One region of the Shewanella sp. 1180_01 genome, then DNA from elsewhere that is predicted to be linked to it. Evidence: predicted binding sites of a transcription regulator. Region 1 holds the regulator's gene; each other region holds the start of a gene.

The links. Region 1 encodes sigma-54, which starts transcription at its own class of promoters, with help from an activator protein. Its sites were predicted from a motif close to GTTGGCACGNNNNTNGNNT; they were not measured.
Region 2: a site for sigma-54 is predicted at 890-908, ahead of FW758_RS13625 (flagellar hook-length control protein FliK). Genes of this name have one in related genera too.
Region 3: a site for sigma-54 is predicted at 976-994, ahead of flgA (flagellar basal body P-ring formation chaperone FlgA). Genes of this name have one in related genera too.
Region 4: a site for sigma-54 is predicted at 1,087-1,105, ahead of FW758_RS01060 (BON domain-containing protein). Genes of this name have one in related genera too.

What each region holds. Positions count from the first base shown of each region.
Region 1 covers NZ_VXCT01000022.1:25,879-28,086, reverse strand. The annotation lists gene lptB (LPS export ABC transporter ATP-binding protein) at 1-300, shown strand, start outside; gene FW758_RS12815 (RNA polymerase factor sigma-54) at 408-1,886, shown strand; gene hpf (ribosome hibernation promoting factor) at 1,915-2,202, shown strand; gene ptsN (PTS IIA-like nitrogen regulatory protein PtsN) at 2,205-2,208, shown strand, end outside.
Region 2 covers NZ_VXCT01000024.1:45,821-48,028, reverse strand. The annotation lists gene FW758_RS13625 (flagellar hook-length control protein FliK) at 1-797, opposite strand, end outside; gene fliJ (flagellar export protein FliJ) at 1,057-1,503, opposite strand; gene fliI (flagellar protein export ATPase FliI) at 1,533-2,208, opposite strand, start outside.
Region 3 covers NZ_VXCT01000024.1:17,671-19,878, reverse strand. The annotation lists gene FW758_RS13485 (chemotaxis protein CheV) at 5-925, opposite strand; gene flgA (flagellar basal body P-ring formation chaperone FlgA) at 1,131-1,838, shown strand; gene flgM (flagellar biosynthesis anti-sigma factor FlgM) at 1,914-2,208, shown strand, end outside.
Region 4 covers NZ_VXCT01000001.1:224,753-226,960, reverse strand. The annotation lists gene FW758_RS01070 (sigma-54 interaction domain-containing protein) at 1-108, opposite strand, end outside; gene FW758_RS01065 (glutamyl-tRNA reductase) at 358-813, shown strand; gene FW758_RS01060 (BON domain-containing protein) at 1,141-1,695, shown strand; gene FW758_RS01055 (DUF3224 domain-containing protein) at 2,074-2,208, opposite strand, start outside.

The sequences.
Region 1 (2,208 bases):
CGTCGCCGTGTCGAAATTGCGCGGGCGTTAGCAGCAAATCCTAAGTTCATTTTGCTCGATGAACCCTTTGCTGGTGTCGATCCGATTTCGGTTATCGACATTAAAAAGATTATCGAACAGCTCAAAAGTCGTGGCCTTGGCGTGTTGATCACAGACCACAATGTCCGTGAGACATTAGATGTGTGTGAACATGCCTATATCGTGAGTCACGGAAACTTGATTGCCGAAGGAACACCCGCAGAGATCTTAGACAATCAGCAAGTTAGGGCTGTGTACTTAGGTGAACAATTCAGGCTATAGTTAATCAAGCGGAGCCAATGTAGGCAATTTATGCCACCATTGGACTCCACTCAAGATGATAACAAGCGGCCTCATCCAACAATAATAACGTAGGGATCAGCGGTAACATGAAAGCGTCACTCCAGCTCAAACTGGGTCAACAGTTAACCATGACGCCACAATTACAACAGGCCATACGTCTGTTGCAACTGTCGTCATTAGAACTGCAGCAAGAGATCCAGCAAGCCTTAGATTCTAATCCCCTTCTCGAGCTGGAAGAGGATCAATTCGACGCCACTAAAGACCCTGTAAACCAAACGCTATCCGATACGGATTTCAGTGAATCTAGCACCCTGCCGCCAGAAAAAGACAGCTCCACCATAGACACGGCAGAGTCGCTCACGAAAGAGTCCATGCCCGACGAACTCCCCATGGACACCACATGGGATGAAGTGTTCACCGCCTCTCCTAATTCTGGCCCCGGCGGCAGTCGTGAAGACGATATGCCCTTCCAAGGTGAGACCAGTGAAGGCTTGTATGAACACTTAGAATGGCAAAAAAACCTCACACCGTTTTCTGAAACCGATTTAGCCATTGCCACCGCCATTATTGATGCCATCGACGATCAAGGCTATCTCACCCAAAGCACTGACGAAATCCTCGAAGCCATGGGCAATTCTGAGGTTGAGCTCGACGAAGTCGAAGCTGTACTCAAGCGCATTCAACACTTTGATCCCATTGGTGTTGCCGCCCGCGATTTAAGCGAGTGCCTGTTGATCCAACTGTCGCATTTCGCCGCTGACACGCCCAACCTAGAAAACGCCCGCATGCTGATCAAAGATCATTTAGATCTGATCGCCGCCCGCGATTTTAGATTGTTGATGCGTAAGACTAAATTAAAAGAGGATGAATTAAGAGACGGCATCGCGCTTATCCAAACCCTCAATCCCCGCCCAGGTTTATTGATTACGCCCAACGATGACGAATACGTCATCCCAGATGTGTCAGTGTCGAAGAAAAATGGCCGCTGGGTGGTTGAGCTGAATCCTGACTGCATGCCAAAAATCAATGTAAACCAACATTATGCCTCGATGGCGCGCAGCACTAAAAGCCAAGCCGATAGCCAATTTATTCGTGGTCATCTGCAAGAGGCTAAATGGTTTATCAAGAGTTTAGAGAGCCGTAATGATACCCTGTTGAAGGTGGCGAACTGTATCGTCCAATATCAGCAAGGTTTCTTTGAATACGGTGAAGAAGCCATGAAACCTATGGTGCTTAACGATATTGCCGAAGCGGTAGAAATGCATGAGTCGACCATCTCACGGGTGACGACACAGAAATACATGCATACCCCTAAGGGACTTTTTGAACTAAAATACTTCTTCTCTAGCCACGTCGGTACTGACGATGGTGGGGAGTGCTCATCCACAGCAATCAGAGCCTTCATTAAGAAACTGGTTGCAGCGGAAAACCAGAAAAAACCATTAAGCGACAGTAAGATGGCACAGCTTCTGGCAGAACAAGGGATCAACGTAGCCCGCAGAACCATTGCGAAGTACCGAGAGGCTATGCTCATTCCGCCTTCTAATCAGCGTAAAAGTTTATAACCTACAGTGGATATCGGAGGACGTTTCTATGCAAATAAACCTGAGTGGACACCATGTCGAAATTACCGAATCGTTACGCGCATATGTAGAAGAAAAGTTTTCAAAACTTGAACGCCATTTCGAACAGATCAATAATGTGCACGTTGTGCTCAATGTCGAGAAAATGCAACAGATTGCCGAAGCGAGAATAAATCTTATCGGTGGTGAAGTTTTTGCTACTTCAGAGCATGCTGACATGTATGCCGCTATAGACGCCCTGATTGACAAGCTTGATCGTCAGGTTATTAAACACAAAGAGAAGTTAACAAAACACTAATAATGG
Region 2 (2,208 bases), on a different contig from region 1:
AATGCATCTAAAGTGTCATCAAGTAATACTTTCTTACCCTGGATTGCTTCAACGGGTAATATCTCTGCTGATGTTCCACTGGAGGCTACTAGAGTATTTTTTTGCATTATCTCTACCGATTCTTTATCAGCAGATACTTTATTAGTGGCATCAGTCTCATTTAAAGCCCCTGTATCTAGTTGAAGTTGGCCAGTTAGCTTTTTGAGTTCAGAGGAAAAAGAAGTATCAGTGTCCAATACCTTTTGGATACTTAATAGATCGCCGTTTGAGGACTTGCTATTACTTTTCTCAGTTGCCAGGTTAACTTCACTTGACGTTAAAATATCAGCCTTACCTTGCGCTGAGCCTGAGATGTCGACAATAGGAAGCTCAGTGTTTATCGCTTTCATTGAAGCTTGTACACCCGACAGCTCAACGGTACTGAATGCATCACTTTTCAATAAAGGGTCACCAGACTCATTATTTTCCCCTTGGGAAAAGTCAGACGGCAAACTCTCTCCCTCTGATGCCATTTTCTTCATGTCATTTGCCATGCTTATTTGGGCGAAGATGAGATTTACGTCAGCGTCATCCGTTGATATGTCTTTATCTTTTACTTTATCAGTAGAGGCGATTTGCACTTTATCGTCAGTATTCGCTGCAGCCTTTTTAGGCGCGGAAATAGAAAATGAGCTAGCGGAGACTGACGCAAGTGTAGATGAAAAGTCTTCATTATTAGACTCTTGGGAAGATGTCTTAGCGGAATTGGCCGCAGAGTTGCCTGTTTTACTCAACAGGATGTTGGTCATTTGTTGCATAAGTGCTCCCAAACATCACCCAGCAGAAAAAGAAAATGGCTAGGTAGAAACGTCAATTAAACACTGCGGTTGCAGGGTCATGGACTAAATTAAAGCAAATAAGATGCCAAAACTTCAGTTTTTACTGCGGCATATTGAAAAGAATAAAACTCAGGGAAAGAAGTCGAACAAATGTTCTGCACCATAAGCGGCAACAGAAAACTGAACTCATACGAGTTAGTGAATGGCAAAGATACCGATCATTTAACGCACCATTACACTAACGCTGATGACGGCGATAAAACTGCTGAGAAGCAAATTCATCGGTCATTTTCTGCTCTCGTTTTTGTTCAACAACTTGGCGCTTCTTCTCTTTACTCGCTAAGAGTAATTCCACTGCCTTACGTTTTTTCTGTTTTTCCAACCAATGCTGTTGTCGATATTCTTTTTGTTTTTCACCGTCGGCCACAACGCGATTTTGCTGAGTAATAGCGTCATCAATCTGACGAATAAAGCGATGAAACTGATGATAGTGACTGGCACTAATGGCTTGGCCTTGCTGGGATTGCATTTGCTTCATGTATTCTAAGCGATAGTTATTCAGTGCACTGAGTTGATTCAGCCGCTTTTGGCACTCTAATTGCGCCGATTTTAACAGTAACGCCGCTTGTTCTTCGGCATCATTGGCGAGCTTTAACACTAACAACAAGGGATCGGCGTTAGCCATACTAGACCTCGATTAATTCGATGACGCCATTATTTGCACTGAGCGGCAAGTTGCCCGAGCATGACTTGGCTATCGGTAAAACTGAATGCATCACGCATGGTTTGGCGTAAAAAAGCATTCATCGCCGGCTGTAATCGTATCGCATTATCGATTCGAGGATCGCTTCCTTGAGCATAAGCGCCAATTGAAATCAAATCCCGATTTTGCTGATACAAGGAATAAGTTTGTTTCACGCGGCGCATCGCTTCCAAATGTTCATTGGAGATCACCATAGGCGCGACTCGGCTAATAGAAGCTTCAATATCAATGGCGGGATAATGCCCAGAGTCCGCAAGCGAACGTGACAAGACTATGTGACCATCTAGGATCGCCCGCGATGCATCGGCAATGGGATCCTGTTGATCGTCCCCTTCCGTCAACACAGTATAAAATGCCGTAATTGAACCTTGACCTGGGCCACCGTTGCCGGCGCGCTCAACTAAACGCGGCAGCTTGGCAAACACTGAAGGCGGATAGCCTTTGGTGGCAGGCGGCTCACCCACAGCCAAAGCAATTTCCCGCTGCGCTTGGGCGTATCGCGTCAAACTATCCATTAATAACAAGACGTTATAGCCTAAATCGCGGAAATATTCGGCAATACGAGTCGAGGTTTCACAGGCGCGCAGGCGCATCAGCGGCGAGGTATCTGCAGGCGCGGCAACAACA
Region 3 (2,208 bases), on a different contig from region 1:
GCACTTACAAACTTAAGTGTTTATTCACGGCAGCAGCCAGTTCGTCGGGATTAAACTTAGCGATAAAGTCATTGGCCCCCACTTTTTGAACCATTGCCTGATTGAATACACCACTTAACGACGTGTGCAGTACCACTTTAATATGCTTGAGCTTAGGATCGTCTCGAATCTCAGCGGTCAGGGTATAACCATCCATTTCAGGCATCTCAATGTCTGAGATAATGAGAGGGATTTCATCGGCAACATTGTCCATTTCTTTGGCGATTTCTTTAAGCTTATCTAATGCTTCTCGACCATCTTTTGCGGTATCAATTTGTAAGTTCAATGACTCGAGTGAACGAATAATTTGCTTACGCGCCACGGCAGAATCATCGATAACCATAATATGGTAATGCTGTGTTCTGTCGAGGGTCAGTTTTTCATTGGCTTCTTCACTGATAGCGGTTTTAACCGGTGAAATCTCATCTAAGATTTTTTCTACGTCGAGAATTTCAACCAATTCACCTTCTATCTCAGTTACAGCCGTCAGATAAGAATAACGACCGGCACCTTGCGGCGGAGGCATAATCGCTTCCCAATTCATGTTGATAATCCGCTCAACAGAACTGACCAAGAAACCTTGAACGCTACGGTTATATTCAGAAATAATGATGAAACAGTTTTCAGTACTCGCTAAAGGTCTACCACCTGTTGCCGCACTCAGATCAATAACTGAAATAGTCGTACCGCGAATATGCGCGACACCTTTAACATAAGGATTAAGTTTAGGCAAAGTTGTCAGTGGCGGGCACTGCAGTACTTCTTTCACCTTAAACACGTTAATCCCAAACCGTTGACGACCGTTTAATTTAAAAAGCAGCAATTCTAAACGGTTTTGACCAACGAGCTGGGTTCGTTTGTTGACTGAATCAAGAATACTCGACATAACTCTGCCTTGTTGTTCTGTTTATGTACGGCCCTATGACTCGTTTGAGTATAGGCATATTAATTGCTTACGTCTTATCTATCGATAAACATAGTCGAAACTGAGTCAATCTTCTGACAGTGATGCAAATTATTATTACAGTGGTCAGCTTCGAACTTGATAAAAGTATAGGTGCATTCTGGCGTTACAAGCTAGTCTCTTCATTATGAAAGTAAATTTAGTCTGTTTTTTTAGTGTTTTCGCCCTCTTCATGCCCGCTTTTGCGAGTGCAGAGCCTATTGTTCCCACCGTATCGGCCATCTCAGAATTAGCTAAAGCGCTTATTTCAGAAAAGATATCCGTGCCAGCGAATGCCAAAGTCGATATTTCGCCGCAAATAGTTGACGCAAGAATGCTGCCGTCACAATGCTCGTCGCCGATTAAGGTTGAATTGGCTAGTGACAGGGAAATTAGCCGTAATAACACCCTAAAAGTCAGCTGTGATACTCAAGAGCTCGCTTACCCTTGGCAAATTTATATCTCGGTTAGAGTGGATATTTTATTCCCCGTTGTTGTCACAACTGAAACCTTAGCGCCTGGCGAACTCATCTCCCCTAGCCAAGTTGAAATCCGTTACATTGAGCAAAATAGTTTACGAGGCGCTGAATTTGATGACCCAAGTAAATTAGCTGGTGTGCGAGTCAAACGACGCGTCTCGAAGGATAATCCTATATTGAGCAATAACTTATGCTTCGTGTGTAAAAACGACTCGGTATCTATTTATGTTCGTTCTAACTCATTCGAACTTAAAACTGCGGGCGAAGCCCTACAAGATGGCAATAAAGGCGATCGGATCAGAGTCAAAAATAGCAGTTCAAACAAAGAACTAGATGCTATAGTCACGGGCATTGGCGAAGTTGAAGTAAGAATGTAAAATAATCTAAAGCTTTTTTATAAGCTGCCGATACCCCAGTTAAGAAATCCCGTACACACGACGCTGGAGCCGAAAATGGCAATTGATATTAGCAAACTCAACACTGCAACGACCACACAAGTTCGTTCAGGTGCAACTAAAACTAGCAGCGATCAATCTGCTCAAGTTGCCACAAAATCGACAACACCACAAAGAAGCGACTCAGTGGTGATTACAGCGCAAGCGCAACAACTTCAAGGAGCTCAGACTAAAATGGCGAGCCTTCCTGAAGTTGATCAAAAGAAAGTGGCCGAAATTAAACAGGCTATCGCCGAAGGCCGCTATAAAATTGACCCTGAAAAGTTGGCTGCCAATATTGCAAGTTTTGAAG
Region 4 (2,208 bases), on a different contig from region 1:
ATCATCGACACTGCGTAGCTTATTAAAGTCGGCAGCGCCGGCGAGTTCTAAGATGGCTTGTTCGGCGTTTACATCCTGCAGGTGATAAAAAAGTGTCAATCGAGCCATGCTATCCCACTCCCTGTGTATAAAGGGCTACTGTATGTCAGTCGTGAAATTTTAACAACAGCAGCGGTAATAGTTGCCGATATTCCAAGAGGATGGCGTAATGAACCGAGAATATCAGTCTAAAAATCAGTCTGTTAACATACCATTAAAAATGAGAACAAAATATGCATGGTAGCTGAACGAAACGCAATTAGTTAATGCAAACCGTTAAACAGGACTGTGCCGAACACTGGCATTAGGAGGCCCATAATGAAGTCTAATGTTGTGCAACATCAGACTGATATCCGCGCCGATATCAGTTTGATTGATGAAATAATAAAGCTCAATCAAGAGGGGCTAACATTTTACAACCAAGCGATGACGTACGTCGAAGACTATAACCTTAAGCGAATTTTTTCGACTAAAGCGAATATCCACCAGCGAATGTTGAGGCGATTTGAGCAGCTGCGCCCTTTGTCTAGCGAGCCGCTTCATGGCCTGAGTCATACGATACCTGTCACTTACACTCAAGCGACAAAGTTGCTGCATCAGTGCCATATATCGCAGGCGATGGCCGCACTTGTCGTTATAGAGCAGCAAGTGTTAACCCAGATGAAGCAAGCAGTAAGGCAAGCACATCAGCCACAACTTGCCAATCAGCTCGCAGAAGGCGCCGCTTGGCTGCAAATCAGTTGCGATGGTATGAGTTCGCTCAATCCCGGTTAATCCTTTACACCTGTTTACACCTGTTTACATCAGTTTGCATTAGTGCGCATCGGTATGAGCCTCTTTACCTGGCAATATCCAGCTTTAACGCACCGCGCGACTCCACACACTATTCCGCACACATTCGTGCGGTTTTTTATGCTTTAAAGATGACTTCGCTTGCCAGAAAAAATTACATTTTGTCGGTAAAAAAGACCGACTTAAGCAAAACAACCCTTCCATTAAAACATCAAAAATATCAATAAAACACCTTAAAATCAACCACTTAACAATGTTGGCACGATTCACGCAATATATAACATCGAGAAAACAACGGAGGATATGATTATGAAAACCACAACAGCATCAGTACTAGCGACCTTACTTGTCGGTTCAATCAGTTTAAATGTCGCAGCAGCTCAAGATTGGAAGGACGGGGCTAAGGATGCGTGGATCGATGGTAAAGCTGAAACTACTTTACTGCTCAATACCAATCTCAATTCCTTTGACATTATAACGGATGTCAAAGAGGGAAACGTGACGTTAACGGGTAAAGTGGAAAGCAGTGTCGATAAAGCCCTTGCCACTGAACTGATCAAAAGTTTAGACGGCGTAAAAGATGTCGATAATCAACTCATTGTGATGAATGAGAAAGAAGGCACCAGTGAAGTTGTTGCTACTTTGACCGATTCTAAGGTTGCCACAGTCGTCAAAACCCGTTTACTGTTTTCAACCGATGTTTCCGGCACTCAGATTAATGTGGATGTCGCTAATGGTATCGTCACCTTAAAAGGTGAAGTTGCTAGCGATGCCGAACGTCAGTTAGCGCTGAAAATTGCCGAGAATACCGACGATGTGAAAAAAGTTGTCGATAAAATCAAAGTCGTTAAAAAAGCCTCTTAACGCAAGCTAAAGCTGCACTTTCTGAAACTAGCTTTCAAAAGTAGCGCTTTAACAGTAGTAGCACTTTAACAGTCAGAGTTAAGTACCAGGCGTTAATCTTGCCTCAACTTTTGAACTCGATTGATAAGAAAGAGTAATAACAAAAAACCAGCCTAGGCTGGTTTTTTTATGTCCATTATTTCACTCAATCAAGCAAGGTTTTCTAGGCCACGTAGATAAGACTAGGTTTGAGAAAACGAAATCAAGGTAGGAAAATTGAACGACATCAGGCTAATGCTGGAAGCGATAGTACCTTAAGCGATAACATCTTAAGCGATAGTGCCTGAAACTATATTTTCAGAAACAATCATGCCTAAAACAATCATGCCTGAAGTCGCGTTAAAATGCGGGCTCAGCGCTGGCTTCAAAGCCAAACTGGAACTCATAAAAATGCTGACCATTTTCGATACTGATGGCCATAGTGCCCGTTAAGCCCTGCAACTCGCCCGCACCGGAATGGGGAACCACTTCTAA